DNA from 3 places in the Bradyrhizobium sp. T-12 genome. Region 1 is predicted to be linked to each of the others. Evidence: predicted binding sites of a transcription regulator. Region 1 holds the regulator's gene; each other region holds the start of a gene.
The links. Region 1 encodes PhoB, which activates phosphate uptake and scavenging genes when phosphate is short. Its sites were predicted from a motif close to TGTCATNNANCTGTCAT; they were not measured.
Positions count from the first base shown of each region.

Region 2: the regulator PhoB is predicted to act here: its motif matches at 3,929-3,945, upstream of AC0WRY_RS19975 (DUF47 domain-containing protein).
Region 3: the regulator PhoB is predicted to act here: its motif matches at 3,308-3,324, upstream of phnC (phosphonate ABC transporter ATP-binding protein).

Region 1 covers NZ_CM177756.1:6,881,657-6,888,050, forward strand. Annotated here, with positions in the region: gene argF (ornithine carbamoyltransferase) at 1-13, opposite strand, end outside; gene AC0WRY_RS32920 (aspartate aminotransferase family protein) at 13-1,218, opposite strand; gene AC0WRY_RS32925 (GcrA family cell cycle regulator) at 1,676-2,188, shown strand; gene phoB (phosphate regulon transcriptional regulator PhoB) at 2,261-2,968, opposite strand; gene phoU (phosphate signaling complex protein PhoU) at 3,007-3,723, opposite strand; gene pstB (phosphate ABC transporter ATP-binding protein PstB) at 3,735-4,556, opposite strand; gene pstA (phosphate ABC transporter permease PstA) at 4,553-5,398, opposite strand; gene pstC (phosphate ABC transporter permease subunit PstC) at 5,403-6,392, opposite strand.
Region 2 covers NZ_CM177756.1:4,212,508-4,218,901, reverse strand. Annotated here, with positions in the region: gene AC0WRY_RS19995 (ABC transporter ATP-binding protein) at 1-664, shown strand, start outside; gene AC0WRY_RS19990 (ABC transporter substrate-binding protein) at 701-1,924, shown strand; gene AC0WRY_RS19985 (branched-chain amino acid ABC transporter permease) at 1,998-2,861, shown strand; gene AC0WRY_RS19980 (branched-chain amino acid ABC transporter permease) at 2,863-3,831, shown strand; gene AC0WRY_RS19975 (DUF47 domain-containing protein) at 3,987-4,631, shown strand; gene AC0WRY_RS19970 (inorganic phosphate transporter) at 4,644-5,651, shown strand; gene sugE (quaternary ammonium compound efflux SMR transporter SugE) at 5,644-5,958, opposite strand; gene AC0WRY_RS19960 (peptide chain release factor 3) at 6,130-6,394, shown strand, end outside.
Region 3 covers NZ_CM177756.1:6,719,380-6,725,773, reverse strand. Annotated here, with positions in the region: gene AC0WRY_RS32095 (dihydrodipicolinate synthase family protein) at 1-577, shown strand, start outside; gene AC0WRY_RS32090 (DUF1045 domain-containing protein) at 696-1,394, opposite strand; gene AC0WRY_RS32085 (alpha-D-ribose 1-methylphosphonate 5-triphosphate diphosphatase) at 1,413-2,606, opposite strand; gene AC0WRY_RS32080 (transferase hexapeptide repeat family protein) at 2,603-3,262, opposite strand; gene phnC (phosphonate ABC transporter ATP-binding protein) at 3,435-4,244, shown strand; gene phnD (phosphonate ABC transporter substrate-binding protein) at 4,305-5,240, shown strand; gene phnE (phosphonate ABC transporter, permease protein PhnE) at 5,311-6,195, shown strand; gene phnE (phosphonate ABC transporter, permease protein PhnE) at 6,192-6,394, shown strand, end outside.

The DNA.
Region 1 (6,394 bases):
GGGACTTGCTCATCAGCTTGCCCGCTTGGTCTGGCCGGCCGCCAATGCGGTGCAGGCACGCTCGAGCCTGATGACGCTGTCCTCGATCTCGGCTTCGGTGACGATCAGGGGCGGCAGGAAGCGCACGACATTATCGCCGGCGCCGACGGTCAGCAGCTTCTCGTCGCGCAAGGCGGCCACCAGATCGCCCGAGGGCACGACGGCCTTGATGCCGATCAGGAGGCCCTCGCCGCGCACTTCGCTGACGATGTCGGGGTGACGATCGATCACGGAGGCGAGCTTCTGCTTGAGCAGCAGCGACATCTTCTGCACGTGGTCGAAGAAGCCGGGCTTGAGCATGACGTCGAGCACGGCGTTGGCCGCGGAGATCGCCAGCGGATTGCCGCCGAAGGTCGAGCCGTGGGAGCCCGGCCCCATACCGGCCGCCGCATCCGCGGTCGCCAGCACCGCGCCGATCGGGAAGCCGCCGCCGAGCGCCTTGGCCAGCGACATCACATCAGGCGTGACACCGGTACGCCGATAGGCGAACAGATCGCCGCTGCGGCCCATGCCGGTCTGCACCTCGTCGAAGGCGAGCAGCAGGCCCTTCTCGTCGCAAAGCTGGCGCAACGCCTTGAGGAAATTGGGAGGTGCCGAGCGCACGCCGCCCTCGCCCTGGATCGGCTCGATCAGGATGCCGGCGGTGTTGGGGCCGATCGCCTTCTTGACGGCTTCGAGGTCGCCATGCGGCACCTGGTCGAAGCCGTCCATCGGCGGTCCAAAACCTTCGAGATATTTTGCAGAGCCGGTCGCAGCCAAGGTTGCCAGCGTGCGGCCGTGGAACGCGCCTTCGAAGGTGATGATGCGGTAACGTTCCGGATGGCCCTTGGAGAAGTGATGATGGCGGACCAGCTTGATCACGCCCTCCAGCGCTTCGGCGCCGGAATTGCAGAAGAACACGAAGTCCGCAAAGCTCTCGTTGCACAGGCGCGCGGCGAGCTTCTCGCCGTCCGGGCTCTGGAACAGGTTCGACATGTGCCACAGCTTCGTCGCCTGCTCCTGCAACGCCTTGACCAGCGCGGGATGGGCGTGGCCGAGCGCGTTTACAGCAACGCCCGAGGTGAAATCGAGATAGCGATCGCCATTGGTCGCGATCAGCCAGCAGCCTTCGCCGCGCTCAAAACCGAGGTTGGCCCTGGCGAAAACGGGGAGCAAATGCGGCGCTACGCTGTTAGTCATGACGGTCACTTGATGTTGCGGACGGTGTGAGGCGTGCATTGCGCAACGCACCATTGACCGGCCCGGAAAACGAAACGTGCCGCCTTTTAAGGGCGGCACGCGGGACTATCTTAGGCCTGGTGAAACGGGTGTCAATGCCGCCCGAAAGCCTCGGGAAACGCAGATTCCGTAGTCTTGCGGTGGCGATTTTGCGGGTTTTACACCACGGAACATGTGGAAGCGAGTCGGCGGACTCTTGCGCGTGAGTCACGCCATATTGTAGCGTTTGGGCTGTCAGATACGACATCTCGTGCAACAGTTCTGATCCCAAGAGTCCTCATGTACCGGCGTAAACGTTCGGGCGCGAGTAGCGCGCCCGGCGAGCCTTAAGGGATTCTGACGGCACGGGTTTTTGAGGCTTAGGCATTCGCCGCACGGACCGCCAGGATGGCAGAAGCGCAGCGAGGGAAAGGGTGCAATGACGGTTTTGACCTGGTCCGACGATCGCGTCGAGCAGCTGAAAAAGCTCTGGGAGGCCGGATTGTCGGCCAGCCAGATCGCAGCAGAGCTCGGCAATGTGACCCGCAATGCCGTGATCGGCAAAGTGCACAGGCTCGGCCTGTCCGGCCGCGCCAAGAGCCCTTCGTCGGCCGCGCCGCGGCCGCGCAAGGCACGCCCGGCGCAGCACATGATGCGGGTGACCCGCCCCATTGCGCGCGGCAACACCGCACTGGCGCAGGCCTTCGAGGTCGAGGTCGAGGCCGAACCGGTCACCTATGACAACGTGGTGCCGATGAGCCAGCGGCTGTCGCTGCTCGAGCTTAACGAGGCGACTTGCCACTGGCCGGTCGGCGATCCCTCGAGCCCGGATTTCTTCTTCTGCGGCGGCAAGGCGCTGTCCGGCCTGCCCTACTGCGCCCAGCATTCGCGCGTGGCGTATCAGCCGGCAGCGGATCGCCGGCGCGCACCGGCGAAGCCGGGCCCGCGGTAAACACGGTCTCAGGCATCGAGACGAAAAAGCGCGCCAGCTGGCGCGCTTTTTGTTGGATTACGGAAGCAGGTCCTACGTCTGCTCAGCCTTCGCAAAGCGGTCATCCAGCGCGTAGCCGGCGCCGCGGACGGTGCGGATCGGGTCCTGCTCGCGACCGAGATTGAGCAGCTTGCGCAGGCGGCCGATATGGACGTCGACGGTGCGCTCGTCGATATAGATGTCGCGGCCCCAGACGCTGTCGAGCAGCTGCTCGCGCGAGAACACGCGGCCGGGATGCTCCAGGAAGAACTCCAGAAGCCGATATTCGGTCGGGCCGAGATCGATCGGGCGGCCCGAGCGCGCCACGCGGCGCTTGTCGCGGTCGAGCTCGATGTCGCCATAGGCCAGCACTGTGGCGAGCCGCTCGGGGCTGGCGCGCCGCAAGAGGCCCTTCACGCGCGCCAAGAGCTCCGGCACCGAGAACGGCTTGACGATGTAGTCGTCGGCGCCGGTCGCAAGGCCGCGCACCCGCTCGCTCTCCTCGCCGCGCGCGGTGAGCATGATGATCGGCAGCTGCTTGGTCTCGGGCCGGGTGCGCAGGCGCCGGCACAGTTCGATGCCCGAGAGGCCCGGCAGCATCCAGTCGAGCACGATCAGGTCGGGAATGTGCTCCTTGAGGCGGGTGTCGGCGTCGTCGCCGCGCATCACCGTCTCGACGTCATAGCCGTCGCCTTCGAGGTTGTAACGCAGAAGCTCGGTGAGAGCTTCCTCGTCCTCAACCACCATAATGCGTGCGCCCATGGTGTCGTCGCTCCTTAGGTCTTCAGCTATTCAAGTCTTCAGGTATTCGGAACCGTCGTGGCGAAAGTCGTCATGTCGCCCTTCGGCCGCTTGTCGGTGATCGCCTGGCCCTCGATCATGTAGAACACGGTCTCGGCGATGTTGGTGGCGTGGTCGCCGATCCGCTCGATGTTCTTGGCGCAGAACATCAAATGGATGCAGAACGAGATGTTGCGCGGATCCTCCATCATGTAGGTGAGGAGCTCGCGGAACAGCGAGGTGCAGATCGCGTCGACTTCCTCGTCGCCCTTCCACACGGCCATCGCCGCCGGCAGATCATGCGCGGCATAGGCATCCAGCACCGACTTGACCTGCTGCTGCACGAGGTCGGTCATGTGCTCGAGGCCGCGGAACAGCTTGAGCGGATGGAAGTCGGTCTCCAGCGCGGCGACGCGCTTGCCCATGTTCTTGGCGAGATCGCCGATGCGCTCGAGGTCGGTCGCAACGCGCATGGCGCCGACGATCTCGCGCAGATCCACCGCCATCGGCTGGCGGCGGGCGATGGTGAGCACGGCGCGCTCCTCGATGCGCTTCTGCAGCGCGTCGAGATCGGCGTCGATGGTGACGACGCGCTGGCCGAGCGCGACGTCGCGGCGGATCAGCGCACCGACGGAATCGACGATCATGCGCTCGGCGATTCCGCCCATCTCGGCGACCAGGCGGGTGAGCTCCTGGAGGTCAGTGTCGAAAGCCTTTGCGGTATGTTCAGAACCCATGTTGCGTCTCCTCAGCCGAACCGGCCGGTGATGTAATCCTGCGTACGCCGATCGCTCGGCGACGTGAAGATCTTGCTGGTGTCGTCGAACTCGATCAGCTCGCCGAGATACATGAAGGCGGTCTTGTCGGAGACGCGCGCCGCCTGCTGCATGTTGTGGGTGACGATCGCGATCGTGTAGTTCTCGGACAATTCCTGGATCAGCTCCTCGACCTTGGCGGTCGAGATCGGATCGAGCGCCGAGCAGGGCTCGTCGAACAGGATCACTTCAGGCCGCACCGCGACGGTGCGGGCGATGCAGAGGCGCTGCTGCTGGCCGCCGGACAGCGACAGGCCGGAGGCGTTGAGCTTGTCCTTGACCTCGTTCCACAGCGCGCCGCCGCGCAGCGCCTTCTCGACCCGGTCGTCCATCTCGGACTTCGAGATTTTCTCGTAGAGGCGGATACCGAAGGCGATGTTCTCGTAGATCGTCATCGGGAACGGCGTCGGCTTCTGGAACACCATGCCGACCCGGGCACGCAGCAGGTTGAGGTCGAGCTTGGGGTCGAGGATGTTGGTGTGGTCGAGCAACAGCTGGCCGGTGGCGCGCTGTCCCGGATAGAGGTCGTACATCCGGTTGAAGATGCGCAGCAGCGTGGACTTGCCGCAGCCCGACGGGCCGATGAAGGCCGTGACGCGATTGGCGCCGAGCGCCAGATTGATATTCTTCAGCGCGTGATGCTCACCGTAATAGAAATTCAGGTTGCGCGCGGTGACCTTGGCTGGCGCCTCGGGCAGCGGCTGCGAGCCGGGGTGAACGCTCGGCGCGCTGACGGAAACAGAGATTTCACTCATTTTGCAGTCCTCTCGGCGCCGATGATGCGGGCGCCAATGTTCAGGGCAAGCACGGTCAGGGTGATCAGCAGGGCGCCGCTCCAGGCGAGCTGCTTCCAATAGGCGTAGGGGCTCTGCACGAAGTTGTTGATGGTGACCGGAAGGTTCGCCATCGTCTTGTCCAGGCCGAGACTGAAGAACTGGTTCGACAGCGCGGTGAACAGCAGCGGCGCCGTCTCGCCGGCGACGCGCGCGGTGGCCAGCAGCACGCCGGTGATGAGGCCGGAGCGCGCCGCGCGATAGGCGATCCGCTTGATCACCAGCGAGCGCGGCAGGCCGAGCGCGCTGGCGGCTTCACGCAGCGGGTTCGGCACCAGCAGCAGCATGTCCTCGGTGGTGCGCACCACGACCGGGATGACGATCACGGCAAGGGCCAGCGCGCCTGCAATGGCCGAGAAGCCGCGCATCGGCACCACCACCGCGCCGTAGATGAACAGGCCGATGATGATCGAGGGCGCCGAGAGCAGGATGTCGTTGATGAAGCGGATCACCGAGGTCAGCTTGTCGTTGCGGCCGTACTCGGCGAGATAGGTGCCGGCGAACAGGCCGAGCGGCGCGCCGATGCCGACGCCGAGCACGGTCATGATGATCGAGCCGACGATGGCGTTGCGCAGGCCGCCCTCGGTCGAGCCGGGCGGAGGCGTGTCCGCGGTGAAGAGCTGAACGTTCAGGCCCGCCACGCCGTTGTAGAGCAGCGTGATCAGGATCAGCGCGAGCCAGGTTACGCCGAAGGCGGCAGCCGCGAAGCAAAGGCCGCGGATGATGAAATCCTTGCGGCGGCGGCGTGAATAGATCGGATTCATGGCGCTAGTTCCCCGCCTTCTTTTCCAGCCGCATCAGCATCAGCCGCGCCGCCGCGAGCACGAAGAACGTCAGCACGAACAGCAAGAGGCCGAGCAGGATCAGGCCGGACTGATGCAGGCCGTCGCTCTCGGCGAATTCGGAGGCGATCGCCGCCGAGATCGTGGTGCCCGGGGCGAAGATCGACGACGAGATGCGAAACGAGTTGCCGATGATGAAGGTCACCGCCATGGTCTCGCCGAGCGCGCGGCCCAGCGCCAGCATGACGCCGCCGATGACGCCGACGCGGGTGTAGGGGATCACCACGCTGCGGACGACTTCCCAGGTGGTGCAGCCGACGCCGTAGGCGGCTTCCTTGAGGACCGGCGGCACCGTCTTGAACACGTCGACCGAAATCGAGGTGATGAAGGGCAGCACCATGATGGCGAGGATCAGCGCGGCGTTGAACAGGCTGAGATAGGACGGGGGACCTGCGAAGATCGCGCCCAGCACGGGGACGCCGTCGAAGATCCTGATCATGAAGGGCTGGAAGGTGTTGGCCAGAAACGGCCCCAGCACGAAGAAGCCCCACATGCCGTAGATGATCGACGGGATTCCGGCGAGCAGCTCGATCGCCATGCCGATCGGGCGGCGCAGCCATTGCGGGCAGAGCTCGGTGAGGAAGATGGCGATGCCGAGGCCGACGGGAATGGCGATCAGCATCGCGATGAAGGAGGTGACCAGCGTGCCGTACATCGGCCCGAGCGCACCGAGCACCGGCGGATCGGCGGACGGCGCCCAGCGCTGCGTCCACAGGAAGGAGAGGCCGTATTCCTTGATCGCCGGGAACGCGCCGACGATCAGCGAGATGATGATGCCGCCGAGAATGAGCAGCACCGAGATCGCGGACAGCCGCGTGATCCAGTAGAAGGTGACGTCGCCGAGCTTGAACGCGCTCAAGGCCTTGGCGCGGTCATACGGTCCGGCGTCGTCGATTACATCGCTCTGAACGGCCATTT
Region 2 (6,394 bases), 2.7 Mb from region 1:
GTACGGCGAGTCCCACATCCTGCACGGGATCAACTTCGACGTGAACGCGGGCGAGGTCGTCACCCTGCTCGGGCGTAACGGCGCCGGCAAGACGACCACGCTGAAGTCGATCATGGGCATCATCGGCAAGCGGACCGGCTCGGTGAAGTTCAACAACCAGGAGATCATCCGCGCGACCTCCGACAAGATCGCGCGCATGGGCATCGCCTTCTGTCCGGAAGAGCGCGGCATATTCTCCAGTCTCGACGTGCGCGAGAATCTGATGCTGCCGCCGGTGGTCCGTGCAGGCGGATTGCCGCTCGAGCAGATCTTCGAACTGTTCCCGAACCTGAAGGAACGGCTCTACAGCCAGGGCACCAAGCTGTCCGGGGGCGAGCAGCAGATGCTCGCGATCGCGCGCATCCTGCGCACCGGCGCGAGTTTCCTGATGCTGGACGAGCCGACCGAGGGCCTCGCGCCCGTCATCATTCAGCAGATCGGCCACACCATTGCGCGGCTCAAGAAGGAGGGCTTCACGATCCTCCTGGTCGAGCAGAATTTCCGCTTCGCGTCGACCGTCGCCGACCGCTATTACGTGGTCGAGCATGGCAAGATCATTGACGGATTTTCCAATGCCGAGCTGGCCGCCAACATGGACAAGCTCCACACCTATCTTGGTGTCTAGTACTGCCAACGAGAAAAATTCAAAAAGGAAAGTTGCATGAAGACCAGGTCGATTGCGTCATTGCTGCTGACCACCGCGCTGACATTCGCCGCAGTAGGCGTCGCCTCTGCGCAGGACAAGACCGTCAAGATCGGCGCATTGTCCGATCAGTCCGGGCTCTATGCCGACCTCGGCGGTCCCGGCTCGACGCTCGCGGCGCAGATGGCCGTCGAGGATTCCGGCCTCGCTGCGAAGGGCTGGAAGATCGACATCATCTCCGGTGATCACCAGAACAAGCCCGACATCGGCACCGCGATCGCGCGGCAATGGTTCGACGTCGACAAGGTCGACATCATCGTCGACGTGCCGAATTCCGGCGTGGCGCTCGCCGTCAACAACGTCATCAAGGAAAAGAACGGCGTCTATATCAACTCAGGTGCGGCGACGTCCGACCTCAGCAACGCGCAGTGCTCGCCCAACACCGTGCACTGGACTTACGACACCTACATGCTGGCCCACACCACCGGGCAGGCGCTGGTCAAGGCGGGGGGCGACAGCTGGTTCTTCCTGACCGCCGACTACGCCTTCGGTGCTGCGCTCGAGCGCGACACCACGGCGGTCGTCACCGCCAACGGCGGCAAGGTGGTCGGCGGCGTCAAGCATCCCTTGAACACGCCGGACTTCTCGTCCTTCCTGCTGCAGGCGCAGTCGTCCAAGGCCAAGATCATCGGACTTGCCAATGCCGGCGGCGACACCACCAACACCATCAAGCAGGCGGCCGAGTTCGGCATCGGCAAGGGTGGCCAGAAGCTCGCGGCGCTCCTGCTCTTCCTCACCGACATCAAGGCGATCGGCCTGGAGACGGCGCAGGGCCTCAACTTCACCGAGACGTTCTACTGGGACATGAACGACCAGACCCGGGCGTTCTCGAAGCGCTTCGCCGCAAAGATGAAGAACAACGCGCCGCCCACCATGGTGCAGGCCGGCGTCTATGCGGGCGTGCGCCACTATCTCAAGGCGCTCGAAGCGCTCGGCGGAAATCCCCACGACGGCGTCAAGATCGTCGAGAAGATGAAGTCGATGCCGACGGAGGACGATCTGTTCGGCAAGGGTGAGATCCAGCCCAACGGCCGCACTATCCACAATGCCTATCTGTTCGAAGTGAAGAAGCCCTCGGAGTCCAAGGGGCCGTGGGACTTCTACAAGCTGGTCGGCACGGTGCCGGGCGACCAGGCTTTCACGCCGCTGTCCGAGAGCAAGTGCGCGCTGCTCAAGAAGTAAGATGACCGCCCGCAGGCCTTGAAGGCTTGCGGGCGACTTTCAAGGGAACGCCGAAGGACCGGGTGCGGGATCGATGCAGGCTCTATACGCTCAGCTACTGGTGGGACTGATCAACGGCTCGTTCTACGCGCTGCTCAGTCTCGGGCTTGCCGTGATCTTCGGCATGCTCAACATCATCAATTTCGCCCATGGCGCGCTCTACATGATGGGCGCCTTCGTCGCCTATTTCCTGCTCAACCTCGGCGGCATCAACTATTGGTGGGCGCTGTTGCTGGCCCCCATCATCGTCGGCATCTTCGGCATGATCCTGGAACGGACCATGCTGCAATGGCTTACCGGGCTCGACCATCTCTACGGCCTGCTGCTGACCTTCGGCATCGCGCTGATCGTGCAGGGCGTGTTCCAGAACTACTTTGGATCGTCGGGCCTGCCTTACGCCATTCCGGATCAGCTCAAGGGCGGCATGAATCTCGGCTTCATGTTCCTGCCGATCTATCGCGGCTGGGTGGTCGTGTTCTCGCTGGTGGTCTGCATCGCGACCTGGTTCTTGATCGAGAAGACGCGGCTCGGCGCCTATTTGCGCGCCGCCACCGAGAATCCGACGCTGGTCCGCGCCTTCGGCGTCAACGTGCCGCGCATGATCACGCTCACTTACGGCCTCGGCGTCGGTCTCGCCGCGCTGGCCGGCGTTCTTTCGGCGCCGATCAACCAGGTGCGGCCGCTGATGGGCGCCGACCTCATCATCGTCGTGTTCGCGGTGGTGGTGATCGGCGGCATGGGATCGATCATGGGCTCCATCATCACCGGCTTCGCGCTCGGGGTGATCGAGGGGCTGACCAAATATTTCTACCCTGAGGCCTCCAACACCGTCGTGTTCGTGCTGATGGTGCTGGTGCTCCTGGTGAAGCCAACGGGATTGACGGGAAGGGCGGCCTGATATGACAACCCTGACGGACGACACGCTGCAGGCAACCCCGCGCGCGATGCGCGACGAGATGATTGTTTTCGTGGTGATGGCGCTGCTGCTGGCATCGGTGCCATTCACGGGCGTCTACCCGTTCTTCGTGATGCAGGCGCTGTGCTTTGCGTTGCTCGCCTGCGCCTTCAACCTCTTGATCGGCTACGGCGGCCTGCTGTCGTTCGGCCACGCGATGTTCATGGGGACCGCCGGCTATTGCAGCGCGCATGCGCTGAAGGTGTGGGCGCTGCCGCCCGAGCTCGGCATCCTCGTCGGCATCGCCGCGGCTTTCGTGCTCTCGCTCATCACGGGCTTCATCTCGATCCGCCGCCAGGGCATCTACTTCTCGATGATCACGCTGGCGCTGTCGCAGCTCTTGTACTTCATCTACCTCCAGGCCCCCTTCACCCACGGCGAGGACGGCATCCAGGGCATCCCGCAGGGGCGCATGTTCGGTATCTTCGATCTGTCCAAGCCGACGGTGCTGTATTACGTCGTGCTGGTCGGGTTCCTCGCCGGCTTCCTCCTGATCTTCCGCATTATCAACTCGCCGTTCGGCGAGGTCCTGAAGGCGATCCGCGAGAACGAGCCGCGGGCGATCTCGCTCGGCTACCGGACCGACCAGTACAAGTTCCTGGCCTTCGTGCTGTCAGGCACGCTGGCCGGTTTTGCCGGTGCGCTGAAGGTATTCGTGGCGCAGAACGCCTCGCTCACCGACGTCCATTGGACGATGTCCGGTGAGGTCGTGCTGATGACGCTGGTCGGCGGCCTCGGCACTATCTTCGGCCCCGTGGTCGGCGCCTTCGTGATCATTGCCATGCAGCAATATCTGGCGGGTTTCGGCCAATGGGTGACGGTGATCCAGGGCTCGATCTTCGTGATCTGCGTGCTCACCTTCCGCCGCGGCGTGATCGGTGAAATCGCGCATTACTTCCGGCGATCGCTCTAAGCCATTGATTTAAAGTCAATTTACTTGTCGCGTGAAAGCGGTGGATGATCCGGCTCCGCGGGCGTGAGATGACACGCGCGCGGATCGAAAATGGTCTATGACAGTTTCATGACGGCCCCTCGGGCCGGGCCATTTCCAACCGGTAGCCTATCCCCATGATGCGATGGTTTCGCGCTTTCCTGCCCAAGGAAGAACGGTTCTTCGACCTGTTCGACCGACATGCCCAGACGGTGATCCAGGGTTCGATCGCGCTCCAGGGCATGCTCAACGGGGGCGAGGAAACGCCGGTCTACTGCCAGCGCGTCAACCAGTTCGAGAACGACGCCGACAACATCACCCGCGAGGTGCTGACGGCGGTGCGCCGCACCTTCATCACCCCGTTCGACCGGGGTGACATCAAGAACCTCATTACCTCGCTGGACGACGCCATCGACCAGATGCAGCAGACCGCCAAGGCCGTGATGCTGTTCGAGGTCCGCAGCTTCGAGCCGCCGATGCGTGAGATCGGCGGACTTCTGATCGAATGCGCCAATCTGGTCGGCCGTGCGCTGCCGCTGATGCAATCGATCGGCCCGAACGTGGCGATGCTGACCGCGATCACGGAAGAGCTGGGCAAGCTGGAAGGCCGTGTCGACGATCTCCACGACATCGGGCTGAAGGAGCTGTTTCTCAAGCATCGCGACGGCAATGCGATGGACTTCATCGTCGGCGTCGAGATCTATGATCATTTGGAGAAGGTGGCCGACCGTTTCGACGACGTTGCGAACGAGATCAACAGCATCGTCATCGAGCAAGTGTAAGGCAGGATTGCTGTGGACGCCGCGTTGGGTCTTCCCATCCTGGTCGGCTTGATCGCCGTCGCGCTGCTGTTCGACTTCCTGAACGGCCTGCACGATGCCGCCAATTCGATCGCGACCATCGTCTCGACCCGCGTGTTGCGGCCGCAATTCGCGGTGTTCTGGGCCGCGTTCTTCAATTTCGTCGCCTTCATGGTGTTCGGGCTGCACGTCGCCCAGACCATCGGCACGGGCATCATCGATCCCGCGATCGTCGACGCCCAGGTGATCTTCGCGGCACTGGTCGGCGCCATCGTCTGGAACCTCGTGACCTGGGCGCTCGGCATCCCATCCTCGTCGTCGCATGCGCTGATCGGCGGGTTATTCGGTGCGGGCGTGGCCAAAGCCGGGATCTCCGCGGCGGTCTGGAGCGGATTGTCCAAGACGGTCATTGCGATCGTGCTGTCTCCGCTCGTCGGCTTCGTGCTTGCGATGGTGCTGGTTGCAATCGTGTCCTGGGCGTCGGTGCGCTCGACGCCATTCGCAGTCGATCGCGCCTTCCGCATCCTGCAATTCGCCTCGGCCTCGCTCTATTCGCTCGGCCATGGCGGCAACGACGCGCAGAAGACCATGGGCATCATCGCCGTGCTGCTCTATTCGCAGGGCCATCTCGGCGGCGAATTCTTTGTTCCCTTCTGGGTGGTGCTGTCGTGCCAGGCGGCGATGGCGATGGGCACCTTGATGGGCGGCTGGCGCATCGTCCGCACAATGGGCCTGCGCATTACCAAACTGACGCCGATGCAGGGCTTTTGCGCCGAGACGGGGGGGGCCGCGACCCTGTTCATGGCGACCTTCCTCGGGGTTCCCGTCTCGACCACCCACACCATCACCGGCGCGATCGTCGGCGTCGGCGCCGCCCGCCGCCTCTCGGCGGTGCGCTGGAACGTCGCCAGCTCGATCGTCTATGCCTGGGTCATCACGATGCCGGCGTCTGCCATCGTCGCGGCGCTGACCTGGTGGGCGGTCAAGATCTTCGTCAAGTAACGAGCTTCAGCCCGACGATCCCGGCGACGATCAGGCCGATGCTGGCAAGACGCAGGGCCGTGGCCGGCTCGCCGAACAGGATGATGCCGAGGGTCGCGGTGCCGACCGCACCGATCCCGGTCCATACCGCATAGGCGGTTCCGACGGGCAGCGATTTGAGGGCGAGGCCGAGCAGGATGACGCTGCCGGCCATGGCCGCGAGCGTGACGACGGACGGAACTAGCTTGCTGAAGCCTTCCGTGTATTTCAGGCCGATCGCCCAGGTAATCTCGAGAAGTCCGGCGACGAACAGGATGCTCCAGGCCATGACGACCCTCCGTTCAAGGCAGGGTCGTCCCCGCGGGCTGATGTGTTGATGAGCGGGAAGGTCGTCCTTCCCCAGGATTGATCGTCAAGCCGATATGGGGCTGGCCGAAGGGCTCCGCAATCGCCAATTGAGGCTTGATCAGGCCCATTTTCCCTGTCAAACGCTGCCGCCATGTCCGACATCGCCATCACCTCCGCCGAATCGCCGGCCCGTTCACCGCTTGCCGCTGAAGTGGCGCGGCGGCGGACCTTTGCGATCATCTCCCATCCTGACGCCGGCAAGACCACGCTGACCGAGAAGCTGCTGCTGTTCGGAGGCGCGATCAACCTCGCAGGCCAGGTCAAGGCCAAGGGCGAGCGGCGCAATACGCGCTCGGACTGGATGAAGATCGAGCGCGAGCGCGGCATCTCCGTCGTGACCTCGGTCATGACCTTCG
Region 3 (6,394 bases), 160 kb from region 1:
CCGCGTGCCCGAGAAAGGCGTCGTCGAATTCTTCAAGGTGCTCTCGGGCGCGATCGACATTCCGATCATGATCCAGGACGCACCGGTGGCCGGCACGCCGCTGTCGGTCGAGCTGCTGGCGCGGCTGGCGCACGACTTCTCCAACATTCGCTACTTCAAGATCGAGGTGCCCTTCGCCGCGGCCAAGCTGCGCAGCCTGATCGAGGCGGGCGGCAAGGACCTCGAGGGCCCGTGGGACGGCGAGGAGGCGATCACGCTGCTCGCCGATCTCGACGCCGGCGCCACCGGCGCGATGACCGGCGGCGGCTATCCCGACGGCATCCGCCAGATCGTCGATCCCTATTTCGCCGGTGACCGCGAGAAGGCGAAGGCCGCCTATGAACGCTGGCTGCCGTTGATCAATTACGAGAACCGTCAATGCGGCCTGATCGCCTGCAAGGTCATGATGCAGGCCGGCGGCGTGATCAAATCGGACGCCGTGCGCCACCCGCTGCAGCCGCTGCATCCGGCGGCAAGGGCGGGATTGCTGGAGCTGGCGAAAGAGCGCGATGCGCTGGCACTCAGGTGGGGGAAGTAAGCCTCTCCAGCGTCATTGCAAGGAGCCCTTGCGACGAAGCAATCCAGACTGACTCCGCGGAAAGACTCTGGATTCCTACGCTGCGCTCGCAATGACGGAGCCTGCCGGGAGATCTCGGCTAACGCGCCAAGACCCATTCGCCGATGATGCGGAATCTTGCCTTCGCATCATCCTGCTTGAACAACGCGATGCGGTCGATTTCGAGCGTCTCGATTTCGAGAGTCGCAAACCGCGCTCCCAGCATCTCCAGGATCGGCCCGCGCCGTTCCGCATCCAACCGCCCGGTCAGAGTCATGTGGAAGCGGAACTCTTCCATCACGTAAGGGTAGCCCCAGCGGTCGAGATGGTCGCGCTGCCGTTCGCTCAGCTTGTCGGGTCTGCGCCGTGCGCGGTCCTCGGCCGTCAGCTCGGCGCGAAACGAATCGAATTCGCGGACGCAATCGGCGGCGAGCTGCTGCAGCGCATCGACCGGCTCGGCCGGAATGACGGCGATGAAGCCGCTGATGGAATCGACGACCGGCCGGATCAGGGGGAGGGGCCGCGCCTTGCCGGCGAATGCCGCGCATGCGTTCATCAACTCGGCCTCGGTCTTGCCCGATGCCAGCGCCATCGGCGCCTTCAGCGTGCCGTGAAAGCCGTATTTGCGGGGATCGGCGCTGACGTCGCGCCAGTCCGGGGCGACGCGCACTGCGTCCGCGGGAAAGGCCAGTTCGCTGCCGGTATAGGCATCATAGCCGAGCAACTCGGCGCCGAAGCGGGAAAGGGCGCTGTCGCTGCCGGCGGCAAAATAGATCGCGTAGCGGGGAAAACCTGTCATTGCCTCAGCATAACCAATTTACGCCGCAACGACAGCCTCGCGCGGCGTCGCTGCCGCGGTGAGCAGCCGCGTCGCATCGGTGAGATGCACGAGCTTGCCGCCCGAGATCACCGCGATCAGCCGCGGCCGCAGCGGCACGCCGTCGTCGACCAGCAGGATATCTGCGCGGCGGCCTTCGGCGAGCACACCGCGATCGACAAGGCCGGTCGCGCGTGCGGGCCCGGCCGAGATCAGATCCCAGGCTTTCGTCAGCGGCAGCACGCCATCGGCAGCGAGCCGGAACGCGGCGAGCAGCTGCGCGGGATAATAATAGTCAGAGGCCAGCACCGAGCAGAGCCCCTTGGCGATCATATCGGAAGCCTTGGTCCAGCCGGTGTGGCTGCCGCCGCGCACGACGTTCGGCGCGCCATAGACGATGGCATCGCCGTGGCTTGCCGCCGCCTGCGCCGTTTCCTCGTTGATCGGAAACTCCGCGATGTCGGCACCGAGCTCGCGAAACTCCCGGCGCATCGCCGGCGTCGCGTCATCGTGCGAGAGCATCCGCACCTCGGCCGCGCGGGCCGCGGCGGCCAGCCGCGACACCGAAGCGGGCACCTCGTCGGCACGCGAGACCACGCGCTCGACCAGCCGGTCGAATTCTTCGCCCGACAGCCCGGTGCGCTCCACCATGCGGTTGCGCTTGCGCGGCTTGGCCATGTCGGCGACCGTGCCGTCCATGTGGTCGTTGAAGGCGAACAGGTCGACACGACCCTCGCTGAGCCATTGTGCGATCTCGGTCTCGGCCTCGAGATTGTAGGTTTCGTGCCTGAGATGGAAGCGGGTCTCGGCGGCGAATTGCGGGCGCTGTCGCTCGATCGCCTCCATCAGCCCGCGCGCATTGTCGCTGCTGCGCAGGCCCGGCTCCCACGAACAGGTCGTGGCGTGAAATACGGTGGTGATGCCGTTGCTGATGGCCTGGCGGTCGCTGTCGGCGAGCGCGACGTCGATCGGGAAGTCGACGCCGGCGCGCGGCATCATCTGGCGCTCGAAGGCATCGCCGTGAAGGTCGACGATGCCGGGCAGCACCAGCAGGCCTCGTGCATCGATCGCCAGCCGCGCCCGGCGGCGGGAGGCGTCCACTTCTGCGATGTCCTGCCCGGACACCGCCAATGACGTTTCGACGATTTCAGTGCCGACCAGGGCCCGGCCGCCTTCAAGGAAAATGTCTGTCACGCGACCGCGCTTTGCTTGCTTGCAGGGGAAGCTGCCTGTGCTTCATACGTCGAGAGGAAATCTTCAATCCCGAGCTTGCGGAAATCGGGCAGCGCTTCACGCAATTTGTCGTGATCCCAGTCCCACCAGGCGAGCCGCGCGAGCCTTCCGGCGATCTCCTCGGTGAACCTCCGGCGCACGATGCGGGCCGGATTGCCCGCGACGATGGTGTAGGCCGGGACGTCCTTGGTGACGACGGCGCCGGCCGCGATCACCGCGCCGGTGCCGACGTTGCGGCCGGGCAGCACGATCGCGCCGTGGCCGATCCAGACGTCGTGGCCGATATGAACGTGATGCTGCCGCCGCCAGTCGAAGAAATCGGCATCGTCGCTCTCGCCTTCAAAATAGGCGCTGGACCGATAGGTGAAATGCGCCTGCGTCGCGCGGTGCATCGGATGATTGCCGGGATTGATCCGCGTCATCGCCGCGATCGAGCAGAACTTTCCGATGGTGGTGTAGGTGATCTGGGCGTCGTTCACGACATAGGAGTAATCGCCCATCGCCACCTCGTGCAGGATCGTGCGCGCGCCGACCTCGGTGTAGGTGCCGAGCCGGGTCTCGTGCAGCTTGGCCGAGGGATCGATGGTCGGCGGGACCGAAAGCGCTTTGGCGGCCATGGTGAATCCGAAATGCGAGGCGGGCGTTCCTCTTCGATCGGCTTGATGACAGTGTCATGACGCGGCGATGACAGGGGATGAGGTGTGTAGGATCGCCGCATCGCAACGCATCTGTCACACAAGTGTTAAGCGCCGGCGTTAGCGGTGGGCCCCAGCTAATCTGGAGCCTTGCATGCTGGTGGTGGATGGTCTGACGTGTCGCTTCGGCGCGAAAGCCGCGGTGGACGACGCCTCGTTTCAAATCTCCCCCGGCGGCTTCGTCGGTGTGATCGGACGGTCCGGCGCCGGCAAGTCGACTCTGCTGCGGAGCATCAACCGCCTGGTGACGCCGACCGAGGGACGTATCCTGTTCGACAGCATCGACGTCACCGCGCTGCGCGGCAAGGAGTTGCGGCAATGGCGCGCGCGCTCGGCGATGATATTCCAGCAGTTCAACCTGGTCGGCCGGCTCGATGTCCTCACCAATGTCCTGATGGGGCGGCTTGCGACGATGCCGGCCTGGCGCTCGTTGTCGCAAACTTGGACGGAGCAGGACAAGGCGCTGGCGATGTCGGCACTCGAGCAGTTCGACATCGCTTCACTCGCCGCGCAGCGCGCCGATCAGCTCTCCGGCGGCCAGCAGCAGCGCGTCGCGATCGCCCGTGCGCTGGTACAGCAGCCCGACATCATCCTTGCAGACGAGCCGATCGCCTCGCTCGATCCGCGCAACACCAAGATCGTGATGGATGCGCTGCTGCGCATCAACAAGCATTTCGGCATCACGGTGCTCTGCAACCTGCATTCGCTCGATCTGGCGCGCAGCTATTGCGATCGCCTGATCGGCATGGCGCAGGGGCGCGTGGTGTTCGACGGCGCGCCGTCCGCGCTGACCGACCACGTCGCCCGTGAGCTCTACGATCTCGAAGCCGCCGACGTCATGGGCGCGTTGCCCGTGCCAGCGCCCGCTGGCGTGCCCGCGCTCGGAACGGCCGCGGCCGCCTGATCCATTCGTTTAGTTTGCAAATCTTTGCGTCAACCGACCCCAACCGATGAAGAGGGTAACATGATCACTCGCAGACTGGTTCTTGCCGGCGCCGCCGCGCTTGCGTTCACGGCCTCCGCCTCCGCCGACGACTGGAAGGCCAAATATCCCGAGCTGACCTTCGCCGTCGTCCCGGCCGAGAACGCTTCCGGCGTCACCGAGCGCTGGGCGCCGTTCATGAGCTACCTTTCGAAGGAGCTGGGCGTGAAGGTCACGCTGCGCATCGCCAATGACTATGCCGCGGTGATCGAAGGCCAGCGCGCCGGCAACATCCACATCGCCAGCTACGGCTCGGCCTCGTTCGCGCGTGCCCGCCTGACCGGCGTCAAGACCGACGCCTTCGCCAACGACATCAACGCCGACGGCTCCACCGGTTACTATTCGGTGTTCTTCGTCAAGGCGAGCAGCGCCTACAAGAAGATCGACGACCTCAAGGGCAAGAACCTCGGCCTCGTCGATCCCAACTCGACCTCCGGCAACAACGTGCCGCGCTTCGAGCTCGACAAGATGGGCATCCACGATGCCGAGGGCTATTTCAGCAAGGTCGTCTTCACCGGCAGCCACGAGAACGCGATGCTGGCCTTGTCGCAAGGAACGGTCGACGTCGCGGCTAACCAGTGGACCACCGACGACGATTCGACGCTGGCGCAGATGTTGACCAAGGGCATGCTGAAGAATGCCGACGGCTCGGCGATGAAGAAGGACGACTTCCGCATCATCCACAAGTCGGCGCCGATCATCAACGGTCCCTACGCCTACAATTCCGACCTGCCTGATGACGCCAAGGCGGCCATCGCGAAGGCCTTTTTCGACGCGCCGGCGAAGGACAAGGCGGCGTTCGATCGCCTCCAGGACGGCCAGAAGAAGGGGTTCAACCACGCCACCACCAAGGACTGGGATGGCACGATCGAGCTGATCAAGTTCGTCGACGCGCTGCGTAAGAAGAAGGCGTCCTGAGTATCGGGACAACGCACCTGAGCCGGGTCCCTGGACCCGGCTCTTTCTTTGACGGGACCATCTCAGGCCGATGACGACAGCGGTTTCGATCCTCCCTGCCCAGCAGCTCGCCGTGCTCGACGCCGCCTATCGCCGGGCGGTCGGGCGCAAGCGGCTCCGCCTGCTGCTGGGAATCGTGATCTTCGGCGCGGCGCTGGTTCTCGCCGCGATCGGCGCGGAAGTGAATCTGCGCACGCTGTTCACGCATTTTGGCAATTTCGTCAGCTATTTCGATCGCATCCTCACGCTCGACAGCGGCCAGCGCGTCTGGACCGATGTCGGCGAGTGGCTGTGGGGCTGGCGCAAATGGCTGAAGATGCTGGGCGAGACCCTGCTGATCTCCTATGTCGGCACGCTGATCGGCGCGACTGTCGCATTTTGCCTCAACTTCTTCGCGGCCGAGAACACCTCGCCCGCGCCCTGGCTGCGCTTCGTCGTCCGGCGCCTGCTCGAATTCGCCCGCACCGTTCCCGGCATCGTCTTCGCGCTGGTGTTCGTGATCGCCTTCGGGCTCGGTCCGATGGCCGGCGTGCTCGCGATCGCGATCCATTCGACCGGCGCGCTCGGAAAGCTGTTCTCGGAGATCGTCGAGAACGCCGACATGAAGCCGGTCGAGGGCATCCGCTCCACCGGCGCCAGCTGGCTGTCCTGCATGCGCTTCGCGGTGGTGCCGCAGGTGACGGCGGGCTATGCCAGCTACGCACTGCTGCGCTTTGAGATCAACGTCCGCGAAGCTTCCGTCATGGGGTTCGTCGGTGCCGGCGGCATCGGCCAGGAGCTCGTCGTAGCCATCCGCAAATTCTATTATTCGGACGTCAGCGCCAATCTGCTTACCATCATCATCGCGGTTTTCATCATCGACATCACCACCGGCTGGCTGCGCGGACGCCTGTTCGGCAAGGAGGCGCGGACGTGACGCCGCACGAGGTCGATCCGCAGGCGCTTCGCGCGCGCTATCCTGATGTGTTCGACCGGCCCGCCTCGGCGCGGCTCGCCATACCCGCGATGATCGTCGCGGCCTTTGCGGTGCTCGTTTACGGCCTCGTCGATCTCGACTTCTCGCCGTCGCGGTTCTTCGCGGGCCTCAGCCATCTCGGCTGGATCACGTTGATGAT